Regions from separate parts of the Blastococcus sp. SYSU DS0753 genome, predicted to be linked through region 3. Evidence: riboswitches for the same ligand, from Rfam matches in the RefSeq annotation. Region 3 holds a riboswitch; each other region holds the start of a gene.
The links. Region 3 has a riboswitch for cyclic di-AMP ahead of ACI799_RS10160 (murein hydrolase activator EnvC family protein). Riboswitches for the same ligand answer to the same signal wherever they lie in the genome.

Region 1: linked by a shared signal. The riboswitch ahead of ACI799_RS18470 (aggregation-promoting factor C-terminal-like domain-containing protein) and the one ahead of ACI799_RS10160 (murein hydrolase activator EnvC family protein) in region 3 are both predicted to bind cyclic di-AMP.
Region 2: linked by a shared signal. The riboswitch ahead of ACI799_RS07740 (LysM peptidoglycan-binding domain-containing protein) and the one ahead of ACI799_RS10160 (murein hydrolase activator EnvC family protein) in region 3 are both predicted to bind cyclic di-AMP.

Annotation. Positions count from the first base shown of each region.
Region 1 covers NZ_JBJHAT010000031.1:21,872-32,016, reverse strand. Annotated here, with positions in the region: gene ACI799_RS18505 (universal stress protein) at 1-458, shown strand, start outside; gene ACI799_RS18500 (SMP-30/gluconolactonase/LRE family protein) at 541-1,461, shown strand; gene ACI799_RS18495 (TetR/AcrR family transcriptional regulator) at 1,471-2,124, opposite strand; gene ACI799_RS18490 (flavin-containing monooxygenase) at 2,263-3,750, shown strand; gene ACI799_RS18485 (SDR family NAD(P)-dependent oxidoreductase) at 3,750-4,586, shown strand; gene ACI799_RS18480 (GNAT family N-acetyltransferase) at 4,627-5,628, shown strand; gene ACI799_RS18475 (class I SAM-dependent methyltransferase) at 5,675-6,331, shown strand; cyclic di-AMP (ydaO/yuaA leader) riboswitch at 6,449-6,575, shown strand; gene ACI799_RS18470 (aggregation-promoting factor C-terminal-like domain-containing protein) at 6,786-7,655, shown strand; gene ACI799_RS18465 (hypothetical protein) at 7,897-8,280, shown strand; gene ACI799_RS18460 (TSUP family transporter) at 8,284-9,015, opposite strand; gene ACI799_RS18455 (hypothetical protein) at 9,018-9,452, opposite strand; gene ACI799_RS18450 (STAS domain-containing protein) at 9,555-9,956, opposite strand; gene pntB (Re/Si-specific NAD(P)(+) transhydrogenase subunit beta) at 10,003-10,145, opposite strand, start outside.
Region 2 covers NZ_JBJHAT010000006.1:117,816-127,960, forward strand. Annotated here, with positions in the region: gene ACI799_RS07700 (SCO family protein) at 1-454, opposite strand, end outside; gene ACI799_RS07705 (YcnI family copper-binding membrane protein) at 451-1,185, opposite strand; gene ACI799_RS07710 (copper resistance CopC/CopD family protein) at 1,239-3,026, opposite strand; gene ACI799_RS07715 (zf-HC2 domain-containing protein) at 3,023-3,667, opposite strand; gene ACI799_RS07720 (sigma-70 family RNA polymerase sigma factor) at 3,740-4,303, shown strand; gene ACI799_RS07725 (sulfite exporter TauE/SafE family protein) at 4,610-5,590, shown strand; gene ACI799_RS07730 (NAD-dependent epimerase/dehydratase family protein) at 5,622-6,614, opposite strand; gene ACI799_RS07735 (DUF5994 family protein) at 6,693-7,193, opposite strand; cyclic di-AMP (ydaO/yuaA leader) riboswitch at 7,573-7,666, shown strand; gene ACI799_RS07740 (LysM peptidoglycan-binding domain-containing protein) at 7,750-8,556, shown strand; gene typA (translational GTPase TypA) at 8,623-10,145, opposite strand, start outside.
Region 3 covers NZ_JBJHAT010000010.1:33,046-43,190, forward strand. Annotated here, with positions in the region: gene ACI799_RS10135 (beta-ketoacyl-[acyl-carrier-protein] synthase family protein) at 1-1,044, shown strand, start outside; gene ACI799_RS10140 (acyl-CoA carboxylase subunit beta) at 1,122-2,534, shown strand; gene ACI799_RS10145 (DUF3145 domain-containing protein) at 2,719-3,219, opposite strand; gene ACI799_RS10150 (maleylpyruvate isomerase N-terminal domain-containing protein) at 4,003-4,896, shown strand; gene ACI799_RS10155 (TVP38/TMEM64 family protein) at 4,830-5,579, opposite strand; gene ACI799_RS10160 (murein hydrolase activator EnvC family protein) at 5,612-6,838, opposite strand; cyclic di-AMP (ydaO/yuaA leader) riboswitch at 6,849-7,004, opposite strand; tRNA gene ACI799_RS10165 (tRNA-Ile) at 7,165-7,238, shown strand; gene ACI799_RS10170 (heparin lyase I family protein) at 7,640-8,947, shown strand; gene ACI799_RS10175 (SGNH/GDSL hydrolase family protein) at 9,057-9,719, opposite strand; gene ACI799_RS10180 (AEC family transporter) at 9,754-10,145, opposite strand, start outside.

The DNA of each region.
Region 1 (10,145 bases), on a different contig from region 3:
ACGACGGTTCCAAGTGTGCGCAGGAAGCGCTGCGGTGGGCCGGTCGGCTGGCCCACCGCGCCGACGTCGACCTGCACGTGGTGCGCGCCTGGTCGATGACGACCGCACCGCGGCCCGCGACCTGGGAGCCGGGCTACGTGCCGCCGCTGCCCGACTGGGAGCAGGCGGTGCACGACGAGCTCACCGCGCACGTGGCCGCGGCCGGTCTGGACCCCGCGGTGCGGGTCACCGGCCACGTCGTCCACCGCGCGCCGGTGCCCGGCCTGCTCGCCGCCGCCGAGGGGGCGGCCCTGCTGGTGGTCGGTGCGCGTGGCCGCGGTGGCTTCTCCGGGCTCCTGCTCGGCTCGGTCAGCGACCAGCTGGTCCACCACGCCGCCTGCCCGGTCACGGTGGTGCGCACCGGGGCCCAGGGGCGGGACTTCACCGCCGACGAGGTCGGCGCCGCCGTCGGGGAGTGACCCCGGCGGCCCGGGGCGGGCGTCGGGCAGACTGCCGCTGACCTGCGGACCCACCGCGGGCAGGCGGCGGGAGGAGACGCGCGTGCGCGACTTCGCGGGCACGACGGTGGTACCGGTCGGCGAGGGGCCGGAGGACGTGCTCGTCGACGCGGCCGGGCGGGTCTGCACCGGTCTGGCCGACGGCCGGGTCGTGCGCACGGCAGGCCCGGGCGCCCCGGTCGAGACGGTCGCCCGCGTGCCGGGCCGTCCGCTGGGCCTGGAGTTCCTCGGGGCGGACGAGCTGCTGGTGTGCGCGTCCGACGCCGGGCTGCTGGCGGTCTCGCTGGCCGACGGGGCGGTGCGGACGCTGGTCGACCGGGTGGCCGGCCGCCGGCTGGAGGCGGTGAACAACGCAGCCGTCGCCGCGGATGGCACGATCTACTTCACCGACTCCTCCCAGCGGTTCCGCATCCCGCAGTGGCGGGCGGACCTGGTCCGGCGGACCGCCAGCGGCCGGCTGTTCCGCCGCACCCCCGACGGCACCGTGACCGAGCTGCTCGGCGGGCTGGAGTTCGCGAACGGGGTCGCGCTCGCCGCGGACGAGTCCTGGGTGGCGGTCGCCGAGACCGGCGCGGCGCGGCTCCGGCGAGTGTGGCTGACCGGCGCCCGGGCCGGCGCGAGCGAGGTGTTCGTCGACGACCTCCCCGGCCACCCCGACAACATCGCGCTGGGATCCGACGGGCTGGTGTGGATCACCCTCCCCAGCCCGCGCGTCGCGGCGCTGGCCGCCATCCACCGGCTGCCCGCACCGCTGCGGGCGCTGCTGAGCGCGCTGCCGCCGGCTCTGCAACCCAGCCCCGGCCGGACGCTGGGGGTGCTCGCCGTCGACGAGCACGGGGCGACGGTGCACCGGTTCAGCGGGGAGATCCCCGGGTTCGAGATGCTCACCGGGGTGCGCGAGTCCGGCGGCACCCTGTGGTTCGGCAGCCTCACCGGCAGCACGGTGGCCACGGTCGCCGTCTGACGGCCGGGATCAGTCCGGCGCCGTCGTGCCGTAGACGGCGGGGAGCCAGATGCCGAGCAGGACCTCGACGACATCCTGCTCGGCGACAGCGGGGCCGTCCCCGCTGAAGGTGGCGTAGAGCACCCGCTCGTTCATCGAGGTCAGGGCGACGGCGAGGTCGCGCGCAGCCGGCCCCGGCGGCGCGGCGCCCCGCGCGCGCTCGGCGTCGATCGCCGCCGCCGAACGCTGCACCCAGCGCTCGAGCACCGCCGACCACAGCGCGCGCACCTCGTCGTTGGTGGAGCGGGCCTGCGCCCAGGCGACGGTGAGCGAACGGTGGGTCCGGAAGGTGTCGTAGTAGGCGCCGATCGCGCGTGCCCAGCCGTCCCGCGCCCCGGCCGCCGGGGTGTCGAACGCCCGGCGCATCGCCGTGTCGGCCTCGGCCACGACGCGATCGAGCAGCGAGAGCAGTACCGCGTCCTTCGACGAGAAGTAGAAGTAGAACGTCGGGCGGGAGATGCCGGCGCCGCGCGCGAGGTCGTCGACCGAGATGGCCGCCAACGGCCGTTCGGCGAGGAGGCGCTCGGCGGTGGCGAGGATCGCGAGCTCCCGGTCGTCGCCGGAGGGCCGGACTGGACGCCGTCCCCGCCCAGCGGCGGGCACATGACTCGCGGCAGCCGGCACGGAGCGGAGGATAGCCGCACGCGGCCCCGGCTCGACACCCCGTTGACTCGCTCGACACTGCGTCGATAGCGTCGGCGGGCCACCCGCGGCGCGGGGTGCGGCCGAACGGCCCGGCGGAGCGAACCGGAGAGTGCTGGCATGACCACCGAGCACGTGGACGTCCTGATCGTCGGCGCCGGGCTCTCCGGCGTCGGGGCCGCCTGCCACCTGGAACGGGAGCGGCCGGGGACCAGCTACGCGGTGCTGGAGTCGCGGGCGGCGCTGGGCGGGACCTGGGACCTGTTCCGCTACCCGGGCATCCGGTCGGACTCGGACATGTTCACCCTGGGCTACTCCTTCCGCCCGTGGCGGGAGCCCGAGTCGATCGCCGACGGGCCGACCATCCGCCGGTACATCGAGGAGACCGCCCGCGAGTACGGCGTCACGGAGAGGATCCGCTACCACCATCGCGTCGTGTCGGCGGAGTGGTCGAGCGCCGAGGCCCGCTGGGCGGTCACCGCCGAGCGCGCCGACACCGGCGAGACGGTCACCCTCACGTGCACGTGGCTGTCGGTCTGCTCCGGCTACTACCGCTACGACCAGGGGTTCCGGCCGGAGTTCCCGGGCGAGCAGCGCTTCCGGGGGCAGCTGCTCCACCCGCAGCACTGGCCCGAGGGCATCGACCTGACCGGCAAGCGGGTCGTCGTCGTCGGTAGCGGCGCCACCGCGGTCACGCTGGTGCCCAACCTGGCGGAGCAGGCCGAGCACGTGACCATGCTGCAGCGCACGCCCAGCTACGTCATGTCGCTGCCCGGCCGTGACCCGATCGCGCAGAAGCTGCGGGCGCGGCTGCCGGAGCGGGTGGCCTACTCGGTCGTGCGGTGGAAGAACGTGCTCACCAGCACCGCGCTCTACCAGCTCAGCCGGCGCCGGCCGGCCCTGGTCCGCTCGCTGATCCGTCGCATGACGCAGAAGCAGCTGCCGGGGGTCGACGTCGACACGCACTTCAACCCGCCCTACGACCCCTGGGACCAGCGGCTGTGCCTGGTGCCCGACGGAGACCTGTTCCGCGCCCTCCGCCGGGGCACGGCGTCCATCGTCACCGACCGGATCGCGACCTTCACCGAGGAGGGGATCGAGCTGACGTCGGGCGAGCACCTGGCGGCCGACGTCGTCGTCACCGCGACCGGCCTGAACCTGCTGCCGGTCGGCGGGATGCGGATCGTGGTCGACGGGGAGCCGGTCGAGCTGCCCGAGCGGGTGTCCTACAAGGGCATGATGCTCTCCGGCGTGCCCAACTTCGCCATGGTCATCGGGTACACGAACGCCTCGTGGACCCTCAAGGCCGACCTGGTCAACCGCTACGTCTGCCGCCTGCTGGACCACCTCGACGAGCACGGCTACGCGTCGGCCACGCCGGTCGCCCCGCCGGAGGGCGGGGGAGCGCCCTTCCTCGACCTCGCGGCGGGCTACGTCCAGCGCAGCCTCGCCGGCCTGCCGCAGCAGGGGCGCCGCACACCCTGGCGGCTGCACCAGAACTACCTGCGGGACGTCGCCATGATGCGCCGGGGCTCGCTGGAGGACGAGGGCATGACCTTCCAGCCGCGCGTGCCTGCAGCCGCCCACGCGGATCGGGTCGTGGCCTGATGGGGCCCTACGCCTTCGCGGGCGGGACGGCGGTCGTCACGGGCGCCGCCAGCGGGATCGGCGAGGCGCTGGCCGCGCAGCTGGCCGACCGGGGCAGCCACCTGGTGCTGCTGGACCGCGACGCCGACCGGCTGGCGGCGGTGGCCGGGCGGATCGCCGCCGACCACCCGGCCCTGCGGGTGGCGACGCACGTGGTCGACCTGGCCGACGACGAGGCGACAGCGCGGGTGGCCCGGACGCTGGTGGCCGAGCACCCCGAGACCACGCTGCTGGTCAACAACGCGGGGGTCGCCCTGGGCGGTCGCTTCGACCAGATCGGGCTGGCGGACTTCGAGTGGGTCCTGGCGGTGAACCTGCGCGCCGTCGTCCGCCTCACCCACATGCTGCTGCCCGTGCTGAAGACCCACCCCGGCGCCCACGTCGTCAACGTCTCCAGCGTCTTCGGCATCTTCGCCCCGGCCGGGCAGGTCGCGTACGCGACGAGCAAGTTCGCCGTCCGCGGGTTCAGCGAGGCGCTCCGCCACGAGCTCGCCGACGACGGCATCGGCGTCACGGTCGTCCACCCGGGTGGGATCCGGACGCGGATCGCCGAGAGCGCCCGCACCGGCGCGGGCGTCTCGGTGGAGGAGTACGAGAAGGGGCGGGCGCAGTTCACCAAGCTGCTGCGGATGCCGCCGGAGGACGCCGCCGCCCGCATCGTGGCGGCCGTCGAGCGCCGCCGCCCCCGGCTGCTGATCGGCTGGAGCGCCACGGTGCCCGACGTGCTGGTCCGCCTGCTGCCCGGCACCTACTGGCGGCTGATCGCTCGCCGGGCGACCGCGCGGCCGAGGGGCTGAGCGCCGGAAAAGGTATTGCCGGTGCCAGTAGAACGGGGACGTGACCGACCCCTCCTGCCGGATCGTCGAGCTCGGCCCCGACGACGACCTCTTCCCCTCCTGGTGCGAGGTGTGGGCCGCCTCCGGCCGGGCCGCCCGGCCGCAGGACCCGCCCCGGCCGGCGCAGGAGGACGTCGCGCTGGGGCGGGAGCTCGTCGCGCCCGGTGGCTCCCGGGACGGCACCCACCGGGCCGCCCTGGTGGACGGCGCGGTCGCCGGCGCGCTCCGGCTGATCCTCCCGCGCAAGGACAACCCGACGCTGGCGGTGGTGGACCTCGCGGTGCACCCGGCCTCCCGGCGCCGTGGCCTCGGGAGCGCGCTGCTGGCCGAGGCCCGGGTACTCGCTGCCGCGCACGGCCGCAACTCGCTGGTGAGCGAGGTGGACGAGCCCGGCGCCGGGGCGCCGGGCCGCGCCTTCGCCGAGCGGCACGGCTGGTCCTGCGACCTGGTGGAGACCCGCCGGGAACTGGTGCTGCCGGTCGACGAGGACCGGCTGGGGGCGCTCGAGGCCGCGGCCGGCGCCGGGTACGAGATCGTCACCTGGCGGGACCGCACCCCGGACGCGCTGCTGGCCGACCGGGCGCTGCTGGAGCGGCGCATGACCACCGACGCACCCCACGGCGATCTGCCGGTGGGGGAGGAGGAGTGGGACGGGGACCGGATCCGCGAGTACGAGCGGACCCACGTCGCCCGGGGCCGGACGGTGCTCAGCGCGGGCGCGGTGATCGGCGGCCGGCTGGTCGGCTTCACCGACCTGCAGATCCCGCTCGCCCAGCCGGCGCTCGCCCACCAGGGCGGCACGCTGGTGCTCCGTGAGCACCGGGGGCACCGGCTCGGCGCCCGGATGAAGGCGGCCGTGCTGCGGGAGCTGGCAGCGGGGGTCCCCGGCGTCCGGCGGATCAGCACCTACAACTCCGAGGGCAACACGCCCATGGTCGCGGTCAACGAGGCGCTGGGTTTCCGCCCCGCCGGCGCGCTGTCGTCCTGGTCGACCCGCCTCTGAGCCGGGCGGTCCCACCGCCGCCGGCCGCGTGCGGTTGACTGCCGGGGTGGACCGTTCCATCCCTGCGGAGTTCGTCCGCGCCCACACCCGGCCGGTCCGGCCGGACCTGGTGCCCGAGGTGGAGCTGCTGGTCGCCGCCGACGTCGTCGCCCTGTGGGAGGCGATGGAGACCGAGCACGGGCGCACCTCCACGGACCCGCCGTTCTGGGCCGCGGCCTGGCCGGGCGGCCAGGCGCTGGCCCGCCACGTGCTCGACCACCCCGGCCTGGTGGCCGGGCGCACCGTGCTGGACCTGGGGGCGGGCAGCGGCCTGGTCGCGGTCGCGGCGGTCCTGGCCGGCGCGACCGCGGTGCTCGCCAGCGACGTCGACCCGTTCGCGCTGACCGCGATCGCCGTCAACGCCGAACGGAACGGCACCCCGGGCATCACGCCCGCCGGCGACGTGCTCGGGGGCGAGCCGCCCGACGTCGCGGTCGTCCTCGCCGGCGACGTCTGCTACGACCGGGAGATGACCGACCGGGTGCTGCCCTTCCTCGAGGCGGCCCGGGCCGGCGGTGCCGAGGTGCTGATCGGTGATCCCGGGCGGGTGTACCTCCCCGAGGACCGGCTGGAAGCGCTGGCGGTCTACGACGTGCCCGACACCGAGCCGTCGCCCACCGGGCCGGTGCCGGTGCGCCGGACCACGGTCTGGCGGCTCCCCTGACGGTCACCTCCCGTTCCTTTTCCCGCCAGGGGATTGTCACGAACGGATAACGCTGGTTACCGTGGGTCCCGCCCGGCCGGTCGTTCTCTCCCCATCCGGGGGAGGTCCGCCGGGCGCCGCCGAGTCGCCCGCCGAGGGCGAGCCGGGGACCCACCGAAGTACTGGGGTGAATCGCGCGCCGGGGCACGTCCTGGCGCGGGTAGGGCCGCTTCCCGCCCGAATCCGTCAGCTAACCCGGTAGGCGGCACGACGGAAGAAACGGAGAGCCGCCGCATGGCGAGCCTGCGGGCCCACCTTGCACGGAACCGCAGCCGGTACGGAGCCTCGCGCGCGCCTTCCCCGCGCTGAGCGCCCGGGCGTACGCCCGACACCGCTGCCCCTCGACCATCCCCGCAGCAGTTCCCGCCGCCGTCGCCGGCCCTGCCGCCCCCTGCCCCTGGAGCAGTTCCTCCCCATGAACCTTCGCGCCACCTCGATCACCCGTGCTCTCCGCCCCACGACCGGGCGCCGTTCGACGAAGACGGTCCGCCGTTCCGCGCTGCTGCTCCTGGCGGTCGCCGCGGCAGGCGGCCTGCTGGCCAACGGCGTCGTCGCCGACGAGCCGGTCGCCCAGGCCGAGCCGGAGCTGGCCTCCGTCAGCGTCGCCGAGCAGCTCGGCATCACCGACGAGACCCCCGCGCCCGACGTGACGGTGGCCGCGGCCGACACCCTCGGCCAGCTGGCCGCGAGCCGCAGCGAGCGCGCGGCCGAGCAGGCCGCCGCAGCGGAGGCGCGGGCCGCGGCCGAGCAGGCCGAGCTGGACCGCCGTGCCGCCGAGGAGGCCGCCCGCCGCGCCGCCGAGGAGGAGGCCGCGCGCAAGGCCGCTGCCGAGGAGGCCGCCCGCAAGGCCGCTGCCGAGGAGGCCGCCCGCGTGCAGGCGGCCCGGGAGCAGGCCGCCCGCACCCCGGCGCCGGCCGCACCAGCCCCGGCCCCGGCCCCGGCCCCGGCTCCGGCTCCTGCCCGGAGCGCTCCCGCGCCGGCCGCCGCGGCCCCGGCCGGCTCCTTCCAGGAGTACGCGATGGGCAAGCTCGGCGGCTCGGGCAGCGAGTTCAGCTGCCTGGAGAGCCTGTGGGGCAAGGAGAGCGGGTGGAACCCGAACGCCCAGAACCCGCGGAGCACCGCCTACGGCATCGCGCAGTTCCTCGACTCCACCTGGGCCGGGACCGGCATCGCCAAGACCTCCGACGGCTACCGGCAGATCGACGCCGGCCTGATCTACATCAACAACCGCTACGGCTCCCCGTGCGGCGCGTGGTCGCACTCCCAGGCCACCGGCTGGTACTGAGCGGGCCTCTGCCCCCGCCCCTCGCCCGCGCGGGGCGGGACCCTGCGGCGAGGCCGTTCCAGCACGTCACCACGCTCGGGTGGTCTTCGGACGGGGGCGTCCCCGCTGAGGCATTGGAGGCTTTACCTGCGTCGTCGGCCCCGAGGACGCAGGTAGAGCTTCCAATGCCCGGGGTCGGCTCAGCGCAGCCGAGCCTCGGCTCCAGGCCTAAGGTCGGTGCAGCGTGCACGGAGGGGGAGCGATGACCGAGGCCGACGACGCCGACCGGACCACCCCGCAGAGCGGGATCGTCGGGCGGTCGATCGACGAGTTCGTGAACCAGTTGCGGTTCTTCTCCGACCGCGCCCGCAACCTCGCCGGGAATGCGACGTCCCGCCTCCCGCTGCCGGCCCTGCCCAGCCCGCCCGGGGCGATGTCGGCGGCCCAGCTGCGCGCCGTCAAGGAGATGGTGACCGCGCAGCGCACCTCGATCGCCGCCATGCGCGCTCAGCTCGACGCGTTCGACCAGCAGCTCGCCGTCTTCGAGCGGATCCTCGACCCCCTGGTCGAGTGGAGCACGACCTGGGCGCGGCTGGAGGAGGCCGTCGGCGACATCGTGCGCCGGGAGCCGCCCGTCGAGCAGTGACGGTCAGCCCGCCAGCGACCTGACGAGCAGCACCGCGCCGGAGAGCAGGCACAGCACCAGGGCGGCGCGGCGCATGGCCGGCAGGGCCAGCCGCCGGCGCAGGGGTCCGGCGAGGAGGAAGCCGGTCAGCACGAACGGCACCAGCCCCGCACCGGTGAGCAGCCCGCCCCCGTCGAGCTCGCCGCCGGCGACCAGCACGCCGAGGGACAGCAGCGTCGTCCCGACGAAGAACACCGACAGGTTCGCCCGCTGGGCGGCCGGGGTGGGCGCGCGGTAGGTGACCACCAGGGGCGGTCCGGGCGTCGCCGCGACAGTCGAGAGCGTCCCGGAGGCGAAGCCGGCGACGGTGAGCGCGCGCCGCCCGCCCGGCAACCGCACCCCGGCGAGCGACGCGCCACAGGCGAGCAGCACGACGACAGCAACCGTTATCCCCAACAACCGGCCGTCGATGACCTGCACCAGCCCCAAGCCGACGACAACGCCGGGGGCCGAGGCGAGCATCGCACCGCGGAGGTTGTCGAACTCCAGTGCGGACCGTTCGCGCCACACCACCGGCAGCAGCGCGGTCAGCGTGCCCACCAGCAGCGGGCCGGGCACGAGAGCGGGCTGCACCAGCAGCACCAGCGGTCCGGCGAGGAGGCCGAAGCCCATGCCGGTCGCCGTCTGGACGACGGACGCCACCAGCACCGCCAGGCCGCACGCCAGGAGTGCGAGCGGGTCGGTGGCCAGCTCCACGCTCAGTAGCCGTCGTCCTCGTCCTCCGGCGGACGACGACGGAGCAGGCCGGTGACCGAACCCACCCGGCTCTGCGCCTGGCGCAGCCCGTGGACCAGGGGCATGAGGTCGTCGTGGATCCGGCGCAGCGTCTCGGGCACGGTGTCGACGGCGGGGTCGTCGAGCACGCGACCGACCCGCTCGATGCCGGGGCGCAGCGCCCGCACCGGCTCCTCCAACTCCTCGAGCAGGCTCTCCAGGCGTTCGGTGATCCGCTGCGCGGAGGCGATCGTCTCCCGGGCGGACGTGGTGGCGGCGGTCAGCTCGCGGACCGTGCCGTTGAGGTCGGCCAGCGTCCGGGGGAGCTGGGAGAGCGCCTCGGTCTGGGCCTGCAGCAGCGCGAGCAGCTCGCCGAACCCGGGGATGCGGGGCATGCCGAGACCGCGGAAGGGATCCACCTGGCAACCGTCGGCGACCGGTGCCGCGGGCGCAACCCGGCGACCGGGCGTAGCGCCGGCGACCGGCCGCGCCGGGCGGTGGGGACCCTTGCGCGCGGTCGATCAGGCGGCGTCGGTGAACGCGACGCGCGCCCACCGGTCGAGCGCCAGCAGCTGCCAGGCCCGCTGGACGAGCGGAGGCGCGTCGCGCAGCTCCACCCGGACTCCGGCGTCGGCCAGGGACCGGGCCCAGCGGGCGATCGCCCGGCAGCCGGCCACGTCGGCGAACCGGAGCCCGGAAAGATCCAGGGTGCAGGCGTCGCCCTCGATCGGGACGGCCCCCAGGATCCCCGCCAGCCGCTCCGCGCAGGCGACGTCGAGGTCCCCGACCAGCGCAATCCCGTACCGGTCGACGTAGGCGCGGAAGGCCGGCGGCGCGGACGGTGCGCTGAGCTGCGCCGCCGGGCGCACGTGGTCGCACCCCCGCGGCGACGCGCCCTCGCTCAGCGGAACGTGCGCGTGCATGTGCACAGCGTAGGCGCTTCGGGGGCGGCGGGCCAGGCCGAACGGCTCACAGCGCCTTGAGGATCGCCTCCACCTGCTCCCGGGCGTCGCCGAAGAGCATCCGGCTGTTGTCCCGGAAGAACAGCGGGTTCTGCACGCCGGCGTAGCCCGTGTTCATGGACCGCTTGAACACGACCACGTGCTCGGCCT
Region 2 (10,145 bases), on a different contig from region 3:
GGTCGGCGTCGAACCGGCCCAGGTACTCCCCGAGCACCTCGGGGGTGTCGGTCGCCGGGTCGGTGGTCACGAAGACCACCTGGACCTGCTCGGCCAGCTGCGGGTCCAGCCCGCGCAGCGCCACCGCGACGTCGGCCATGGTCGTGGGGCAGACGTCGGGGCAGTTGGTGAAGCCGAAGAACAGCAACGTCGGCCGGCCCGACGTGGCCGCCTTGAAGTCGTACTCGGCGCCGGTCGTGTCCGTGAGGGTGAAGGACGGGCGGCGGTACGCCTCGTTCAGGTCCAGTCCGGCGTACCGGTCGTCGGGGGCCTCCACCACGGCCGGCGCACCCGCGGAGTGGTCGTGCTCCTCGGCGGCGTCGTCCGCCGAGCCCCCGCAGCCGGCCAGCAGCAGGCCCGTGGTGAGCAGCAGCGCCGGCGCGACCCGGCGGGGACGTCGAACGGCGGATGTCACGAGGACACGGTACGTCGGGAGGCCCGCACGCCGAGGACGACACCGGCGAGCGCGACGAGCAGCGCGAGGATCGACACGAAGAGCGCGATCGCGCCCGGGTCGCCGCCGGTGTGCCCCGCGGCCTCGTCGCCGGTGTGCCCCGCGGTCTCGTCGCCGGCGCCGTGCCCCGTCTGCTCGCCCTCGGCGGCCAGCGACAGCACCGGGGCAGGGCGCTCGGGCTCGTCCTGCCCGTCGACCGTGGGCTCGATCCACGCCGATTCGCTACCGTCGCTGTAACTCTGCACCGCCGGGAAGCTGAGCTGCTCGGCCTCCGGGAACGGTCCGCCGGAGAGGGCGAACTCCTGGAACTGGCCGGGCGCGATGCCGGCGCCGTCGGTGGCGCGGTACTCCACCACCGAGACGTACGAGCTGATCTGCCGGCCGTGCACCTCGACCGGCTCGGCCAGCTCGGCGGTCGTCATCGTCACCGTCCAGCCCGGCACCGGCTGCGCCCGGAGGGAGCCCATCGCGGCCTCCTCGGGGATCTGGATCCGCAGGGCGACGGTGCTGGCGGTGTCGCTCTCGTTCGGCACGCGGAAGGTGAGCTTGCCGTACCCCCCGGGCTCCGCGTCGGCGGAGGAGACGGTGACGTGGGCGGACGCGATGGTCGCGAGGCCCACGGCCGCCACCAGGGCGGTCAGGGTGGCCAGCAGCAGGACGGCGAGCCGGGCGAGCGGACGGGGCAGGGACACAGGACTCCTCGGGAAGGAAGGGAAGGAACGCGGTCGGACGGGGGGTCGGGAGGTCAGCGCACGGGGAAGTCCGTGGCCGCGGTGAGGGCGGTGAACTCGTCGAGCCGGACGGTGGCGGTGAGCGTCCAGGTGCCGGCGCCCGGGATCGACATGCCGTCGCCGACGAAGTGACCGGGGCCGGCGGGCTGCAGGGCGATGTCCAGCGGACCGATCTCCTGGCTCCGCTCGGTGAGGGCCACCCGGATCTCGGCCGGCTGCGTGAGCCGGCCGTCGTCGTCGAAGAGGTAGAGGTGCAGCGTGTTCGGGCCGGGGCGCGCGGGCTCGACCGTCATCTGCACGCTGCCCGAGGTGGCGCCGGAGCCGCTCTGCAGGGGGAGCACGACCTCCACCGGCTGGGCCAGCGCCGTCCGGGCCGGCGGCGTCGCGACCAGCACCGCCGACAGCGCGAGGACGACGGCGGCCAGCACCGCTTCCACGAGCAGTGAGCGCCGCAACGCCGGCAGGTGCTCGACCGCGGCCTCCGCCTGCGCCTGTTCCCGCTCCCCCGCGGCCGCCACCGCCGCAGGGGCGGGCTCGGCCCGGCCCGCGGCGGCGGTCGCGGCGGCGAACGCGTGCACGGTCGTCGTCCGGCGTCGCGGAGGACGGCGGACACCCAGCCGCTGCTGCACCCACACCCGGGAGATCCCGGCCGCGGCGAGGACGACCACCACGAGCAGCAGCTTGACCGCGAGCAGACGGCCGTACGTCGTCTCCACCAGTGCGGTGGGGGACGCGACCTCCCGCACCGACTGCACGATCCCGGACACGACGAGCGCCACGACCGCGCCGAACGCCAGCCGGGAGAACCGTGGGAGGGCGGCGGCCACGTCGCCCGGTGCGGCGCCCGGCCGCACCGCGGCGGCGAGCAGGCCGGCGAGCCCGCCCAACCAGACCGCCATCGCCCCCGCGTGCACCGCCGCGACCAGCACGGCCAGGACCGGCCACGGCCCGGCGACCGGGTGGCCGACCGCCGCGGTCGCCAGGACCAGTCCGCCGCCCAGGGCCGCCACCCCGACGGCGGTCCCCCGCCCCGGTGGTGCGGCAGCCCGCCAGGCACGGCGCAGCGCCAGCACCAGGGCGACGGCCAGGGCGGCGCGTGCGAGGGCGGACCAGCCCGCGCCCGTCCGCGCCGTGGCGCCGAGCAGCGCGGGGTCGGCGATCGCGCCGAGCCCCGCGCCCGCGGCATAGGGGCCCTGCAGGAGGAACCCGGTGGCCGCGGAGAGGGCGACCGCGGCGGCCCCGCCGAGGGCCATGCGCCGCAGCCGCGCGGTGCCCCGCCCGGTCGGCCAGCAGGTGGCGACCAGCACGGGCACCCCGAGCGCCAGCGCCAGCCCGGCGTAGCCCACCCAGCGCGCCACGGGCAGCAGCAGTCCGACGACCGGGTCGGTCGCCGGCGCCGCGTCCGCCGCGTCGGCGCCCAGCAGCTCGCCGTCGCCGACGACGAAGGAGAAGGCACCGGAGACCGGGTGCGAGTCGGCCGAGACCACCCGGTAGGTGACGAGGTAGCCGCCGTCGGGCAGGTCCCCGCGCAACGGGACGGTGACGACGTCGCCGTCGACGGAGGCGTTCCCGGAGTCCACCCGCTGCTGGTCGGCGCCGAGGACCCGGGCGTACCCGGCGCCCAGCGAGACGCCCTCGGAGAACCGCAGGGTCACCTCGTCGGGCGCGGCGTCGAGCCGCGCGCCCTCCCCCGGGGTCGTGGAGACCAGCGTGGCGTGCGCGGCCGCAGGACCGGCCGTGCCGATGCCCGCACCGAACCAGCCGAGAACCAGCAGCGCGAGCAGAAGGGCGGTGCGCCTCACGCGGTCACCCGCCGGTCGGCGACCGCGGGGACGGAACGATGCCGGCGGCCCCGCCACGCGACGGTCGCCACCAGCGCCGTGCCGGCCACGAGCAGCAGGTGGGCCAGCGCCCGGTCGGTGTGCACGTGCCCGGCCTGCAGGTCGGCGACCGTCACCGGGAGCAGCAGGGCCACGAAGGAACCCAGGAAGGGCAGCCCGCCGGCCGCCAGCCGCGGACCGGCCGCGACGGCCAGGAACGCCGCGGCCAGCGCCAGGTTCCAGGCGCCGCTCTCCCGGGCCATGTGCACCGGGGCGCTCATCGCGCCGGCGCCGGAGGCGAGCACCGGCCAGGCCAGCGTCGCCTGCGCCACCCCGACGGCGAGCAGCGCCAGCCGCACCGCCGTGTCCGCCAGCCGGGCGCGCGCGGCCGCCCGCGCACCCGGGAGCTCGCGCGGCAGCGCCGAGAGGACGCTCGCAGTGAGGTCGGGCACCGACGGGGCCGGCGCCAGCCGCGCTCGGCGGGTCACGCGCTCGGCGGCGGCGGCCCAGGCCGCGCACCCGCGGCACGTGGCGAGGTGCGCGTCGAGCTCGTCGGCGGGCATCCCGAGCGGCTCGCCGTCGAGCCGCGCGGAGAGCGCCTCGCGGCAGGTGTGGCAGGACATGGTTGATTAGTCGCCGCCGGGCATCGCCCGGTTCCGGGCCTCCCGGGTGACCTGCGACACGCTGACGAGGACATGGACGACCTGGCACGCCTGGCCGCGGACGCCGCCGACGGCGACCCGCTGGCTGCGGCCACCCTCGTGCGGGAGACGCAGTCCGACGTCTGGCGGCTCTGCGCCGCGCTCGGCGACCGGGCCTCCGCCGACGACCTGACGCAGGAGACCTACCTGCGGGCGTTCGGCTCCCTGCACCGCTTCGAGGGCCGGTCCTCGGTCCGCACCTGGCTGCTGGCCATCGCCCGCCGGGTCTGCGCCGACGCGCTGAAGTCCCGCCGCCGGCGCCGGCTGACCCTGGTCCGGGAGTCCGCCGACCTGGAACTGCTGGCCCCGCCGGGCGCCGCGGACGCCGTCGGCGAGGGCGCCGCGGTCGCCGACCTGCTGGCCCGGCTGGCCCCCGACCGGCGCGAGGCGTTCGTGCTGACGCAGCTGCTGGGACTGCCCTACGCCGAGGCCGCGGAGGTCGCCGGGTGCCCCGTCGGCACCATCCGCTCCCGGGTGGCGCGGGCCCGGGCCGACCTCGTGGAGTCCCTCGCTGCGGTGCGCGAGGAGGCCGGCCCGGGCGAGGCCGCGCTCAGCTGACCGCGCGGCGCCGGCACCCGCACCTCGCCGTGCCACAACGGGCCCATCGCGCGCACCCGCCACCGCCGTCCCACGCGTCGGGACCAGCACTGCGCCTAAGTGCATCGATCTGGTAGACATTGCGCCGTGACGCGGACGACGATGCTGCTCCTGGTGAGCCGCCGACACGTCGACCTGTTGCGCGTCTGCACCGCCGCCTGTCCGGGCTGCTGAGCCCCCGCGCCTCCCCGGCGCCACCACGTCTCACCCTCGCCTCACGCGGTCGCCGCTGCGCGCCCGCGTCCTGAGACCCCGGAGCCAGTGCCCGTGAAGACCCTGATCCTGCTCGCCCTCGCCGGGCTCGGTGCCCAGCTCGTCGACGGCAGCCTCGGCATGGCCTACGGCGTCACCTCGACGACCCTGCTGCTGGCCATCGGCACCAACCCGGCCGCGGCGTCGGCGACCATCCACCTCGCCGAGATCGGCACCACGCTCGCCTCCGGGCTCTCGCACTGGAAGTTCGGCAACGTCGACTGGAAGGTCGTCGCCAAGGTGGGGGTGCCCGGTGCGGTCGGGGCGTTCGCCGGCGCCCACTTCCTGTCCGGCCTCTCGACGTCGGTCGCGGCGCCGGTCATGTCGCTGATCCTGGTCTCGCTGGGCGTCTACATCCTGGTGCGCTTCACGCTCCGCGGCATCGACCGGCGGAACGTCGGCAAGCCCATCCGCCGGCGCTTCCTCACGCCTCTGGGCCTGGTGGCCGGCTTCGTCGACGCCACCGGTGGCGGCGGCTGGGGACCGGTCGGCACGCCGGCGCTGCTGGCCAGCGGCCGCATGGAGCCGCGCAAGGTCATCGGCTCGATCGACACCTCCGAGTTCCTCGTCGCGCTGGCGGCCAGCCTCGGCTTCCTGATGGCGCTGGGCTCGGCGGGCATCGACCCCCTGTGGGTCGCCGGGCTGCTCGCCGGCGGCCTCGTCGCCGCGCCGATCGCCGCGTGGCTGGTGCGGCACATCCCGCCGCGCATGCTGGGCTCCCTGGTCGGCGGGATGATCGTGATCACCAACACCCGCACGCTGCTGCGCAGCGACTGGGTGGACGCCGGCGACGCCGTCAGCGCCCTGGTCTACGCGGTGCTCGCGGTCGTCTGGGTGCTGGCCGTCGTCCACTCCTACCGCCAGTACCGGCGGGACGCGCGGCTGGAGTCGGCCGACGCCCTCGCCGAGGTGGCCGAGCAGAACGTGGCCGCCGACGCCACCGACTCCCGCGAGGTCCCGGTCGGCGCGGGCCGACCCAGCGCCCCCCGCGACTGACAGGGCGCCGCACGGCACCCGCCGGCTGCTCCTAGCGGCCGGCCAGCAGGAAGGCCTCCAGCTCGGCCGGGAGGCCGGGTCCGGGCTGGTCGGCGGGGCGGTGCGCCGGCGGCACCGGCCGCTCGTGCGAGCGCAGCCACGCCCAGGTGTCGGCGACGGTCGCCTCCAGCGCCCGCGTGGCCAGCCCGAGCTCGGCGGCCCGGGTGGTGTCGACGTCCCAGGCGGTGCGGGCGACCTCGTGGCGCAGCCACAGCGGCAGGTGCAGCCACTCCTGGACGCCGGCGGCGAGGAGGTCGGCCTCGGGCACCGGTACCCACTCCGCCGCGCTCCCGGTGACGACCCGGCAGAGCTCGAGCAGGCCGCCCAGGGTCGTCATGCCCGCCGGCCCCGTGGCGTTGACCGCACCGGTGCGGCCCTGCCCGGCCATGTCCACGAGCCAGGCGGCCAGGTCACGGGCGTCGACCAGCGCGATCGGCTGGGCGACGCCCTCGGCCGGGACGACCACCCGACCGCCGCTCGCGATGCGCTCCAGCCACCAGCCGAGGCGGTGGATCGGGTCGGAGGGGCCGACGATCAGGCCGGCACGGGCGGCGAGGAAGCGGCCACCGACGGCGGCGGCGAGCTCCCGTTCGCCGAAGGCCTTGATCGGCCCGTACTCGTCGTCCTCGGTGTCCCAGGTCGGCTCGCCGTCCTCCGGGCCGAGCGGCCCCGGCGGCCAGTTGCGGTACGCGTTGAGGCTGCTCACGAAGACGTAGGAGCGGACCCGGCCCAGCGCCGCAGCGGCGTTGCGGGCGGCGGCCCGGGTCTGGCAGGAGGTGTCGACGACGAGCTCGGGCTCCCACTCCCCCAGCGCGCGCGGCAGCGCGCCGGGGTCGTCGCGGTCGCCGTGCAGCGCCCGCGCGCCCTCCGGCGGCGGACCCGTCAGGCCCCGGGTGAAGGTGGCGACGTCGTGCCCGCGAGCGAGCGCGGCCTCCACCACGTGCCGGCCGAGGAAGTGGGTGCCGCCGAGGACGAGGAGTCTCATGCCGAGCACTCCAGCCCGGTCGGCGCCCGCGCGTCCAGGGAGTTCGCCGGCAGCGGATCCGCCGTCGGCGGACGAGCGCTACACCGCGCGGGACACCGGCAGCGTGGGCACCTGCGGAAGGGGCGTGGAACGGGCCGCGGCGAGCACCATCTGGGGCGAGGACGGCAGGCCCCGCCGGGTGCACAGCCGCAGCGCCCGGGCGCCGGTGAGGACGTCGGTCTCCGGCGGGACGACCAGCAGGTCGGCCCGGCGGTTCCCCCCAGCCCAGGTGAGGCAGACGACCTGCGGGTCCATGCTCCGGAAGCCGCCGGCGCGGACCGTGCGGCCCAGCACCTCCAGCTTGCGGGGGGCCGGCTCCCAGGCGTCGAGGGCGTAGGTGAACCGCTCCACCCGCACACCACGCCGCTCCAGCGCCGCGATCAGCTCCGGCAGCTCCACGGCGAGGTCCCGGCTCCGCGGGAACCACGCACCGTCGAACGCCGAACCGCCCGATCCGGCGTCGGCGCGCAGGCTCACCCGGACGTCGATGCCACCCCGGAAGCCCTCGATCGCCGGAACCGTACGGGTGATCGTCGCCATGAGCGTTCGGCCGCCTTCCTCTTCCCAGGGAGCCGGGGAGACGGCTCCGAGGTCAACGTAGGACGGGTGCGAGGCGAGACTTCTCGACGGCGTGGCGGGCGCGTCGGACCGCTCCGGCCAGTCATCACGATTCGTGACCTGACGAGCACGGAGCCCGCGCCGCGGACCGTGCGCCGCCGGTACGAGCACCGCACACGGGCAGTCGGGGGCGGGCCACGGCGAGTCAGTCCGCGCGGGGCCGCCCGCGATGGAGGCTCCGCGGCCTTGCCGTCGGGGACGGCGGTCTGCCTACCGTGCTGCGTCCACCAACGGGTGGGCCCGGATGGCGGACCGCCGAACCTGCCCACCGCCACCGGACCCGTGCACACGACGGGCAGGCGCGGGGAACCCACGAGATCCTGGCCCTCGGCCTCGGGGTGAAGCCGCAGCACGCGGCCGGGCAGCTCTCGCCCGAACCCGACAGCTAACCCCGCAGGCGGCGAGAGGCTTCCCCATGCTCAAGCACCGCACGGCACGACCCGGTCGCTCCACCCGCACCTCCGCGGCGGCGGCGGCCATGGCACGTCCGGCCGTGGTCCTCGCGGCCGCCGCGGCCGCCTCCCTCGCGATCGCCGGTCCGGCACAGGCCCACCCCGGGGAGCACACGGTCGTCCCCGGTGACACGCTGGGCGGGCTCGCGGCCGCCCACGGCACCTCGTGGCAGACCATCCACGCCGACAACCTCGCCACCATCGGCGCCGACCCGAACGTCCTGCGCGTCGGGCAGGTCCTCGTCATCGGCGGATCGGGCGCCGCCCCTGCCGCCCCCGCCCCCGCCGGCGGCGAGTACGTGGTGCAGCCGGGCGACACGCTGGGCGGCATCGCCGCCCGCCACGGCACCACCTGGCAGGACGTGCACGCCCTCAACCTCGAGGTCATCGGGGCGGACCCGAACGTGCTGCGCGTCGGGCAGCGACTCACCCTCGTCGGCGGCCCGTCGGCGGCCCCGGAGCGTGCCAGCCGCGCCGCGGACCGGCCGGCCCTCGACACCGCCGCCTACGGCGCGTGGGAACCGCACGTGCGCCCCGCCGTCGCGGAGGTCGCCGCGGAGTTCGGCATCCCGACGGTGCTCACCCGCCCCGGCCACAGCCCGTCGGAGGGCCGCGCCGCCGACTTCATGGTCTACGACGACCGGGCCACGGGCGACGCGCTCAGCCAGTACGTCATCGACAACGCGGCGCGCCTCGGCGTCGAGTACGTGATCTGGCAGCAGCGGATCGCCGGGACGTGGACGGGCTGGGCCTGGCAGCCCATGGAGGACCGCGGCTCCCCCACCGCCAACCACATGGACCACCCGCACGTGGCCTTCGTGCCGGCGCCGTAACGGCCCCATGACGCAGCGAGCCCCTGCCCGGATCACCGGGCAGGGGCTCGCTGCGTCATGGGCGGATCAGCTGGGCTTGGGCTTGCGGTTCTTGGCCTTGCCGCGCTCGGTCTGGTCGAGCACCACCTTGCGGATGCGGACGCCGGCCGGCGTGACCTCCACGCACTCGTCCTCGGCACAGAACTCCAGCGCCTGCTCCAGGTTGAGGATCCTCGGCGGGATCAGCCGCTCCAGCTCCTCGGAGGTGGACTTGCGCATGTTGGTGAGCTTCTTCTCCTTGGTGATGTTCACGTCCATGTCGTCCGGACGGGAGTTCTCACCCACGATCATGCCCTCGTAGACCTCGGTGCCCGGCTGGACCATGAGCTGGCCACGCTCCTGCAGCGAGAACATCGAGTAGGTCGTCGCCACGCCCTGGCGGTCGGCGACCAGCGAGCCGGTCGGCCGGGCGCGCATGTCGCCCAGCCACGGCTCGTAGCCCTCGAGGTTGCTGTTCAGCACGCCGGTGCCGCGGGTCTCGGTCAGGAACTCGGTGCGGAACCCGATGAGGCCGCGGGAGGGGACGACGTACTCCATCCGCGCCCAGCCGGTGTCGTGGTGCACCAGGTTCTCCAGCCGGCCGCGGCGCACCGCGAGAGCCTGGGTCAGGGTGCCGACGTACTCGCCGGGGGTGTCGATGGTGACCCGCTCGACGGGCTCGTGCAGCTTGCCGTCGATCTCCTTGGTGACGACGGTGGGCCGGCCGACGGTGAGCTCGAACTCCTCGCGGCGCAGCTGCTCGACGAGGATGGCCAGCGCCAGCTCGCCACGGCCCTGCATCTCCCAGGTGTCGGGGCGGTCGGTGGGCAGCATGCGCACGCTGACGTTGCCGACCAGCTCCTGGTCGAGGCGGTTCTTGATCAGGCGGGCGGTGAGCTTCTTGCCCGACTTGCCCGACAGCGGCGAGGTGTTGATCCCGATGGTGATCGAGATCGAGGGCTCGTCGACGGTCAGCGGGGGCAGCGGCCGCGGGTCGTTCGGGTCGGCGAGGGTGTCGCCGATCATGATGTCCTCGATGCCGGCGATGGCGACCAGGTCGCCGGGGCCGGCGCTCTCGGCCGGCGTCCGGGTGAGACCCTCGGTGACCAGCAGCTCGGTGATCTTGACGTTCTTGATCGTGCCGTCGACCTTGCACCAGGCGACCTGCTGGCCGCGCTTCATCTCACCGGAGTGGATGCGCAGCAGCGCCAGGCGACCCAGGAACGGCGAGGCGTCGAGGTTGGTGACCTGCGCGCGCAGCGGCTCCTCGGCGTCGTACTCCGGCGCCGGGATCGTGTCCAGCAGCGTCTTCACCAGCGGGCCGAGGTCCGGACTGTCGGGCACGGTGCCGTTCTCGGGCTTGGTCAGCGACGCCTGCCCGGTGCGGCCGTTGCAGTAGACGATCGGGAACTCGAGGGCGTCGGCGTCCATGCCGGCGTCCTCCATGAGCTCCATGAACAGCTCGTAGCACTCGTCGACGACCTCTTCGATGCGGGCGTCGGAGCGGTCGGTCTTGTTGACCGCGAGGATGACCGGCATCCCCTTGCCGAGCGCCTTGCGCAGCACGAAGC
Region 3 (10,145 bases):
GTCCGCGCCCGCCGGCTCGACCGCAGCCAGCAGGTTGCGGTCGTGGCCGCCGAGCAGGCGTGGGCCGAGTCCGGGGCCGGCGACGCCGGTGTCGCCCCCGAGCGGATCGCGGTCGTCTTCGGCACCGGCATCGGCGGGGCGCTGACGCTGCTGGGCCAGGACGACGTCCTCGAGCAGAAGGGGCCCAAGCGGGTCTCCCCCTTCACCATCCCGATGCTGATGCCCAACGGGCCGGCGGCCGCTGTGGGCCTGGCCGTCGGGGCCAGGGGCGGCGTGCACGCACCGGTGAGCGCCTGCGCCTCGGGCGCCGAGGCCATCCGCTGGGGGCTGGACCTGCTGCGGTTCGACCGCGCCGACATCGTGCTCGTCGGTGGCGCGGAGGCCTGCGTCCACCCGCTGCCCATGGCCGGGTTCGCCGCCATGCGCGCCATGTCGACCCGCAACGACGAGCCCGAGCGCGCCTCCCGCCCGTTCGACAAGGGTCGGGACGGGTTCGTCCTCGGCGAGGGCGCGGCCGCGCTCGTGCTCGAGCGGGCCGACTCCGCCGCCGCCCGCGGAGCGCGCGTGCACGCCCGCCTGGCCGGCGCGGGCGCGACCGCCGACGGCTACGACCTGGTGGCCCCCCACCCGGAGGGCGAGGGCGCCGGACGGGCGATCGCCGCCGCGCTGCGCGACGCCGGCCTCTCCCCCGCCGACGTGGGGCACGTCAACGCCCACGCGACCTCCACCCCCGTCGGCGACACCGCCGAGGCCGCGGCCATCCGCTCCTCGCTGGGCGAGCACGTGCTGGTGAGCGCCACCAAGAGCCAGACCGGCCACCTGCTGGGCGCCGCCGGCGCCCTGGAGTCGGTGTTCACGATCCTGGCGCTGCGCGAGCAGATCGTGCCGGCGACGGCGAACCTCGACGACCCCGACGACGACGCCGCCGTGCAGGCCCTCGACATCGTCCGCCGGGAGCCGCGCCGGGCGCAGCTGACCGCGGCGGTCAACGACTCGTTCGGCTTCGGCGGGCACAACATCGCGTTGGTCTTCACCACCGCCTGAAGAAGGACCCCGTCCCTCTCACCCCTCGCAGGCTCGGGGCGAGCCTCCGGACGGGGCCACACGATCCGGAGGAACCCGTGACGACAGTCCAGGCCGCGCCCGCCGTGACGGCCCCCGACCCGCGTGACCCGGAGGACCGGCTGCGGCGGTTCTTCGACGCCGACTCCATGCAGCTGCTCGGCACCCGGGACACCTCCGGGGTGCTGGCCGCCCGCGGCGCGGTGTCCGGCAGCCCCGCCGTCGCCTTCTGCACGGACGCCACGGTGATGGGCGGCGCGATGGGCATCGACGGCTGCCGGCACATCGTCGACGCCATCGACACCGCCTTGCGCGAGCGCGTGCCGGTCATCGGGATCTGGCACTCCGGCGGCGCCCGCCTGGCCGAGGGCGTGACCGCGCTGCACGCCGTCGGCGAGGTCTTCGCGGCCATGGTCCGCGCGTCCGGGCGCATCCCGCAGATGTCCGTGGTGCTCGGCCCCGCGGCCGGTGGGGCCGCGTACGGCCCGGCGCTGACCGACCTGGTGATCATGGGTCCGGCCGGCCGGGTGTTCGTCACCGGGCCGGAGGTCGTCCGCTCGGTGACCGGCGAGAACGTCGACATGGAGAGCCTCGGCGGCCCCGACACGCACGGGCGGCGCAGCGGGGTGGTGCACGTGGTCACCGACTCCGAGCCCGCCGCCCTGGAGACCGCCCGGCTGGCCGTCGACCTGCTCGCGGCGCAGGGCAGCTTCGCCCCGGCCGCCGAGGAGGCGGGGAACGACCTGGCGGCGCTGCTGCCCGAGCAGACCAACCGGGCCTACGACGTGAAGCCGCTGGTCTCCTCGGTGCTCGACGAGCCGGGCCTGGAGCTGCACCCCCGGTTCGCGCCCAACGTCGTCACCACCCTGGGCCGGCTCGCCGGGCGGACGGTCGGCGTGATCGCGAACAACCCGCTGCGGCTCGGCGGCTGCCTGGACTCCGCGTCGGCGGAGAAGGCGGCGCGGTTCGTGCGCATGTGCGACGCCTTCGGCATCCCGCTGGTGGTGCTGGTCGACGTGCCCGGCTACCTGCCGGGCGTGGGCCAGGAGTGGGACGGCGTCGTGCGCCGCGGCGCCAAGCTCCTGCACGCGTTCGCCGAGGCCGTGGTCCCGCGCGTGACGCTGGTGACCCGCAAGTCCTACGGCGGCGCCTACATCGCGATGAACTCCCGCTCGCTGGGCGCCACGAAGGTGTTCGCCTGGCCCGGCGCCGAGGTGGCCGTCATGGGCGCCAAGGCGGCGGTCGGCATCCTGCACCGGAAGAAGCTGGCCGCCGCCCCGCCCGGTGAGCGCGAGGCGCTGCACGCGCAGCTGGCCGAGGAGCACGAGCGGATCGCCGGCGGGGTCAACCGGGCGCTGCAGATCGGCGTCGTCGACGAGGTGGTCGAGCCGGCCCGGACGCGGCAGCGGCTCATCGAGGCGCTCGCCGGAGCACCGCTCGGTCGCGGGGCGCACGGCAACATCCCGCTCTGACGAAGGACCCCGTCCTCCTCACGCCTCGCACGCTCGGCGCGAGCCTCTGGACGGGGCCGTTCCAGTACCTCACCACGTGGAAAGGCCGTCCCGGCGCCGCTTCCCCGACGGCGCCCGGACGGCCCGCTCCAGGCTACGACGGCTCCCCGACCAGGCCGGGAGTGTCGTGCCCCGATCGTGACCTTCAGACGACCTGGTGCAGCCAGGTGACGGGGCTGCCGTCGCCGGCGTGCCGGTAGACCTCCAGGTCGGCGTCCCACGCGGCGCCCAGCAGCTGGTCGACGCCGTGCCGGAACGCCTCGACGGAGGACGCCGTCGCCGCGAGGTGCCGCAGCTGCTGCTCGGTGACGATGAGGTCGCCGTTGGCGCTGGTGGGCGCGCGGAAGACCCCGTGCCCGGGCACGTAGGACATGCGCTCGCCGTCGTTGCCGTGGCTGGCTTCCTCGGTCACCTCGAAGCGCAGCATCGGCCACGCGCGCAGCGCAGCCACCAGCTTGGCGCCGGTACCGGGCGAACCGGTCCACGCCACTTCGGCACGGTAGGCACCGTGCGCCGCGGGCTGCTCAGCCCACGACAGGGAGACCGGCGCGCCGACGACGCGTTCCAGCGCCCACTCGACGTGCTGGCAGAGCGCCTTCGGGCACGAGTGCACGAAGACGACACCCTGGGTTGACCGTCGCTGCACCGGGCACCTCCATCGACTCGATCGGTCTCGTCTTCCCCTACGGACCCATCGATTCGGTGACGCGCCGTTATCGGCAGTGGCGGAGCAGGGCTCCCGCGACAAGTTTGCACGATGGTGCCCCCATCGCGCCAGCCCGGCTGCGACTCCTGGGACGAAAGTGACAGTTGCGCTCGCCCGGCCGCCAGTGCACCGCTTTGTCGCTGGTCAGCGGGCAATACCATCTGTTACTGGCGGCGTCCACATGCGTCAGCGAATTCACAGGTCCGCCCGGTGGGCCGGAACCATACCGGCCCACGAGGGCTCGGAACGCGAGCGGCCGCGCCCCAGAGCGTCGTTACGCACGGTAGTCGGCGTCCGGGGCGCTCATCCACCCCCAGACGCCTGCGACCAGCGCGTCCTTCTCGTCGCCGACCACGGTGCGTAGCGTCAGGGCCACGCGGCGTGGACGGATCCGGCTCAGGAGTCCAGGACCCCCACCCGGTCGCCGCCGGTGCTCTTCGCCCGGTACATGGCGACGTCGGCCCGGTGCACAGGTCCTCGACGTCGTCGCCCGGCTCGGTACAGGCCGGACCGCAGGCCGACCAGCACGGCCGGGACCGCCGGGCGCGACCGTCGTCCGCAGGCGTGGCCCCAGCCCGCTCGGCGGTCGCGCGCCGGTGTCTCGCTCACGGAGGGGCGATCGGTCCGCGCCCGCCGCCGCGTGACGGCGCGCTCACCCGGGCGGGTGACCGGCGCCACGGTGCGCCGTGCCTGCCTCGCGCGGCCTCCGGGTAGGGCCTCCGCGTGGGCGGACACCAGGGCATGGCCGAGGCGGGCCGCGACGCGGTCGCGGGGATGGTGCTGGACGCGTGGGACGCCTTCCTCGCGCAGGCGGAATCGGTGGACCTCGACCGCCGGTCCCGGCTCCCCGGATGGCGGGCCCACGAGATCTGCGTGCACCTGGGCTGCTGGGACGACCACACCGCCCTGCCCGACCTCATCGCCTCGGCCCGGACCGGCGGCGCCGGCACGCCCCCCGACCCGGACGCGGTCAACGCTCGGGTGACCGCCGCCCACCGCGACACCTCCCGGGCGGAGGTGCTGGCCGCCCTGCGCCGCAACCGCGAGGCGACGGCCCGCTACCTGGCCGACGAGCCGGTGGAGCTCGACACCGCACCCGCGGTCTCGGTCGTCGGCCGGCTGCCGCTGCTCAGCGTCGTCCTCGGACAGGCCTACGAGCTCGCCGTCCACGGGCTGGACCTGGTGTCCTGCGGTGCGCCACCACCGCCTGGCCCCGTGTTGCAGTCAGGGCTCGCGGCGCTGACCGACGTGACCGGCGCACTGGCCGCCTCGTCGGGCATCGCCGGCCGCGTCAGCCTGGTGACACCCGACGGCGGCTGGGGGTTCACCGCGGACGACGACGGGTGGCGGGTGCGACGGGTGCCGCCGGGTGTCGTCGAGGGCCCGGCCGTGGAGGCAACCCCCGAGCTCCTGCTCGACGCCGCCGCCGGCCGGGTGAACCCGGTACCGGCGGTGGCCCGCCGCAGACTGAAGGTCCACGACGTACCCGGGCTCCTGCAGCTGGCGCCGATCGTCCAGCAGGTGCCGGGCATCCCGGGCGGACCGATCCTTCAGCTGGCCGCCCGCACCGTGGGCGGGGCCGGCGGCGCGCTGGGGCGGTTCTTCGGCGGGCGCTGACCCGCGTCCTCGCCCACCTGCTCGCCGGTGCGGGATCGGTACCTCGACACGGCCGCACCGGCAAGCAGCAGCAGCACCAGCACGATGACCACCGGGGCGACCGTGGCGGTCGGCATCCAGGCGACGACCGCGCCGGCCGAGGCGCCGGCGCCCACTTGCACCACCGTGCCGGGTACCAGTCCGACGGCGGTGGCGATGCCGTAGGTCAGCGGCCGTACAGCGCTCAGGCCCGCCGCGTAGTTGACCAGGACGAAGGGCACCATCGGGACCACCCGGCTCAGCACCACCGCGACGAAGCCCCGGTCGCTGGAGAACCGGTCCACGCGGCCGAGCCGCGGCCCCGCCAGCCGCTCCACGGCCGGGCGACCCAGGCCCCGCGCGAGCCAGAACGCACCGGTCGCCGCCAGGAAGGCACCGGTGTAGGCGACCGCGAAGCCCGCGCCGAACCCCAGGACCGCTCCGGTCAGCGCCGCCAGCACCGACCGTGGGACGGGCGCGAGCAGGACCACCCCCTGCGCGGCGATCAGCAGCAGCCACGTCCGGAGGCCGCCGCCGTCGGCCCACGAGCGGACCTGCGCCAGGGTGGGCACGTCGACGGCGAGGGCGGCGACCACGCCGGCCGCGAGCAGCGCGACGAGGAGCCACGCCCGCAGCCACGGGCTCGCCCCCGCCGTCGTCCGCACGTGCTCATCCTGACCGATGGCGTCAACCAGCCTCAGCCGCAGCTGCCGCCGAGGGTGATGCCGCGCTGGGCCAGCCACGGCACCGGGTTGGACCGGTTGGCGTACAGGCCACCGAGGTGCACCTCGAAGTGCAGGTGCGGGCCGGTGGACTGGCCCCGGTTGCCCACCTCGGCGATCTGCTGCCCACCGCTGACGACCTGGCCCGGCGAGACGAAGAACTGGTTCACGTGCCCGTAGACGGTGATGGCCCCGTCGTGGTGCTGGATGGCGACGGCGAGGCCGAACCCGCTGGCCGGCCCGGCCTGCAGCACGACCCCGGGCTCCGGCGTGAAGATCGGGGTGCCGATCGGCGCGGCGATGTCCACGCCGAGGTGCTGGGTACCCCACCGGCTGCCGTAGCAGGAGGTGACCCGCCCCTGGGTGAGCCGGCCGGCCCCGGCGGTCGCGGGAGCCGCCGCCACGGCCGCCTGCTCGGTGGCCTGCTGCTCGGACCAGGCGGCGACGGGGTCGGCCGTGCCGCGGAGGCTGAGCATGCGGATCTCCGCCTCGCGCAGCTGCTCGTCCAGCGCCGCCTTCTCGGCGGTGAGCGCGTCGAAGTCGGTCTGCGCGGCCGCGAGGAGGGCGTCGACCTCCGCCTGCATGCCCTGGGCCTTGCGCGCTGCGGCATCCCGCTCGGCGACGGCGGCCTTCGCCTCCTGGTCGAGCCGGGCCTCGCGGGCCTCGGCCACCCGCAGGTCCTCGAGCACCTGCGCGCGATCCTCACCGAGGAGGTCGAGCGTCGCGGCCTGCTGGAGGAGCTCCCCCGGGCCGTCGGCGTGCAGCACCATCTCCAGCTGCTTCATGGACTTGTCGCTGCCCATGTAGGCCTCCCGGCCGAGGGCGGCTACCTCACCCTGGGTACTCGCCACGGCCTCCCGGACGGCGGCGAGCTCGGCGGCGATGGCGTCGGCGTGCTCGCGGGCGCGGTCGAGCTCGGCCTGCGCGGCGAGCACGGCGCCGCTGGCCTCCTCTGCCCGGAGGGTGAGCTGCTGCAGGCGCTCCTCTGCGTCGCGCACGCGCTGCTCGATGTCGGCGACCTCCGCCTCGACGCGGTCGTGCTCGCTGCGCGCGTCGCCCGGCGCGGCCGCCGCGGTCGACGTCCCGAGCAGTGCGAGCGCCAGCAGTGCGGTGGCGGCGGTGGCCGCCCGACGGGTGCGGCTGAGGGCCCGGCGCGCGGGCGCGGCCGGGACGTGGTGGCGCAGGTGGTGCGAGGTCGCCAAGGCGACGGTCTCCGTTCCTCTATCCGCCTACCAGGTCAGCTGACGGGTTCGGGCCGGAACATGCCCTACCTGCCTGCCCGTGGTGGCGCAGGCGGGATTCACCCCAGAGAACGTGGGTCCCCGGTCCCCGCGGCGGTGAGGCCGCAGAGTTCGGCGGGGCCCGTCCGAGCCCCCGGGTTTCGGGAGCGGGATCGGATGGGCCGCGAGAGACGGTACAAGCGGATCGCCCGAATGTCACAGGGGGGTAACGGACCTTGTCAGTTCGCCCCACCGGCCCCAGGACGTGGCTGCGGCGCCGCGGCGCCGTCTGGCAGGCTGGCGGGTCCGGGGCGGTAGCTCAGCTGGTCAGAGCATGGGACTCATAATCCCTGGGTCGTGGGTTCGAGCCCCACCCGCCCCACCTCTCCCATGCCAGCGGTGTCGTGCCTGGCGCTCGCGCCTCCCTGTCCGCGTGAGCAAGGACACGGCTCCCAATGGGTGTAGGCGCCTCGGCGTCAGCGGTGCGCCACACCGGCGCCGCGGCCGGAAGGCGACCGGCGCGCCTCTGCACCGCCGCCTTCATGACGTGGCGTAATTGATGCGTGACAGAACGTTCAGCCGCCGTCGGTTCGACCGGTGGTGTCACCGCCGCAGCCCCGGACGCGGCGTCCGAGCGGCATCTGCAGCGCCTGCCCGGCTCCCCTCGAGGGCCGGTCTCGTGCTCGCCGTCGCCACCGCCGTCCTGACCGATGCCGGCGGCGGCGTCCATGCCGCCGACCGCCTCGTCCAGACCCCGCTCGACCTGATCTGAGGACCGACGCCATGAACAAGCGCAACCTGGCCGTCCTGGCGGCCCTGACCCTGATCGGCGGCGCCGGACTCGCCGACGCCGTCCTGGCAGCCCCTCGGCCCGTCACATCGCACACGCAGGCCGCCGCCGTGCTGCTCGCCCCGGCCGATCTCACCGGCGAGGCCGTCGATCAGCGGGCTTCGCTGGACTGGACGGGGGTGCCCGGGGCCCGCGACTACCTCGTCATCGACGTCACCTCCGGCGCCGCCGGTCGCATCGTGGGCTCCACCGGCGCCACCGCCTGGACGTCGCCCCGGCTGCCGCTGTCCACCCCGCGGTACGCCTTCGTGGTCGTGCCGCGGGACCACGCCAAGGTGCAGGGTGAGCGGACGGAGCCGGTGCACATCTACCCCGGCGGCCAGCCGGCCGAGCCGACCACCCCGGCCGAGGCGGCCCCGGTCACCACGACGCCCCCGCCCGAGCCCACCACCACCGAGCCGCCGGCGCCGTCCACGGAGCCCACCACGCCCCCGACGACCACGACGCCGACGACCACGACGCCCCCGCCCGCGACCGACCCCGAGCCCGAGCCCGAGTCCGAGCTGCCCGCCGTCCAGCCCACGCGGGTCTGGGGCTACGACGCCACGACGCTGGTCCCCGGCCCCTGGCCCGAGATCCACGCCCTCCGGTCGGACCAGTACGGCACCACCACGGCCAACCCGTACCCCGGCTCGGAGCGCACCGCCTTCTTCACCGTGCAGCGCGGCGACACCGGCTGGAACGGCACGCACGGCACCCTCCGCTCCGAGGTCCGCGACTCGATCGCCGCCTCCGGCGACGTCCGGCCCGGCGACGAGCAGTGGTGGGCCTGGTCCACGTTCTTCCCGGCCGACTTCGACTGGGACGAGCGCGGCCAGTTCCTGATCTACACGCAGTGGCACCAGACGGTGAACTCCGGCAACCCCAACGTGCACTTCTGGTCGGACGTGAACGAGAACCTCATGGTCGACGTCCGGGGTGGCACGGGCGGCAGGACCGCCGGCGACGCGCAGTACGTCCGGACCTTCAACCTCGGCACGATCGACAAGGGCGCCTGGAACGACCACACCGTCCGGTTCATCTGGTCCCCCGACCCGGCGAAGGGCCTCATCGAGGTCTGGCACCAGGGCGAGAAGGTCCTGTCCGAGCGGGTCGCCAACCTGTACGAGGGGCAGTCCGTCTACATCAAGCAGGGCATCTACTCGGCGGCCGGGACCTACCGGACGCACTACCTCCAGCACTCCCCGATCGGCTTCGGCCCGACGCGCGAGTCCGTCGCGTCACTGAACGCGATGGACTGACCTGCTCGGCTCGCCGGGTCCGGCGAGCAGGCCCGACCGTCATGGGGTCGCTGCCCGCAGTCCGGAGCTCTCCGGACTGCGGGCAGCGCGCGGCCCCTGCGGTCGGCGTCTAGGTCACGGCCTCCGCCACCAGGTCGGCCAGGGCGCGGGCCCCCGCCTCCGTCGGATGGACCCCGTCCCGGGTCAGGTCGCGGTCACCCAGCACGCCGGCGAAGTCCACCAGCTCGACGCCCGTCCTGTCCGCCAGCCGGCGGACCGCGGCGTTCAGGGCCGTGGCGTCCGTGTCCGTCCACGGCTGCACCGTCGCCAGCAGCACCGTGCCCGCGGCCTCCTGCCCCAGCCGGACCGCCCGGCGCAGGTTCGCCACCGTCTCCCTCGTCGGCACCCCGAGGCGGAGGTCGTTCGTGCCGGCCTGGATGACCAGGACATCGACCCGGGGCGCGTCGGCCTCCAGACGCCCCAGCACCTCCGCCGCCGTCTCCCCGGCCACGGCCGCGTTCGCGCCGTCGGTGAACTCGTCGGAGCAGACGAGGTGGGAGTACCAGGAGCGGCCGCCGTGGAAGCCGAACCGGGGCTCGCTGTCCGCGCGGCTGATCGAGTCCCCGTACACCGCCAGCGACCGGCTCCCCTCGTCGCCCACCCACGTGACGCACTGCGCGTGCACGGCGCCCCGGGCGACGACCCGCGTCGGGCTGCCCGGGATCAGGACCGACAGGACCAGGGCGAGCCCGACGATCCCGCCGGTGATCGCGATCGTGCGCCGCCGCGACATGCCTCAGGACGCTAGCGGACCGCACGCCTCCTCCTCAGCCCGCGACCAGCAACCACAGCGGCACGGTCCCGAGCGCGGCCGTCGTCGCCAGGGAGATGTGCGCGGAGACGAACCCGCCGTTGCCGCCCATGCGGGCCGTCAGCACGTAGGACGCCGTGGCAGGCGGCACGACGGCGAACGCGAGGACGACGGCGCGCTGGTCGCCCTCGATGCCCAGGAGCGCCACGAGGGCCAGCGCCGCCGCGGGCACCGCGAGCAGCTTGACCGCCGTCAGGTAGCCGGAGAGCGCCCACTCCCGGCGGGCCAGCTCGCCGATCCGCAGCGCCGCACCCACCGTCAGCAGCCCCATGGGCACGGCCGCGGCGGCGATCCGGCCGAGCGTGGCGTCGACCGGTTCCGGCAGCACCAGGCCGGCGGCGTTGCCGG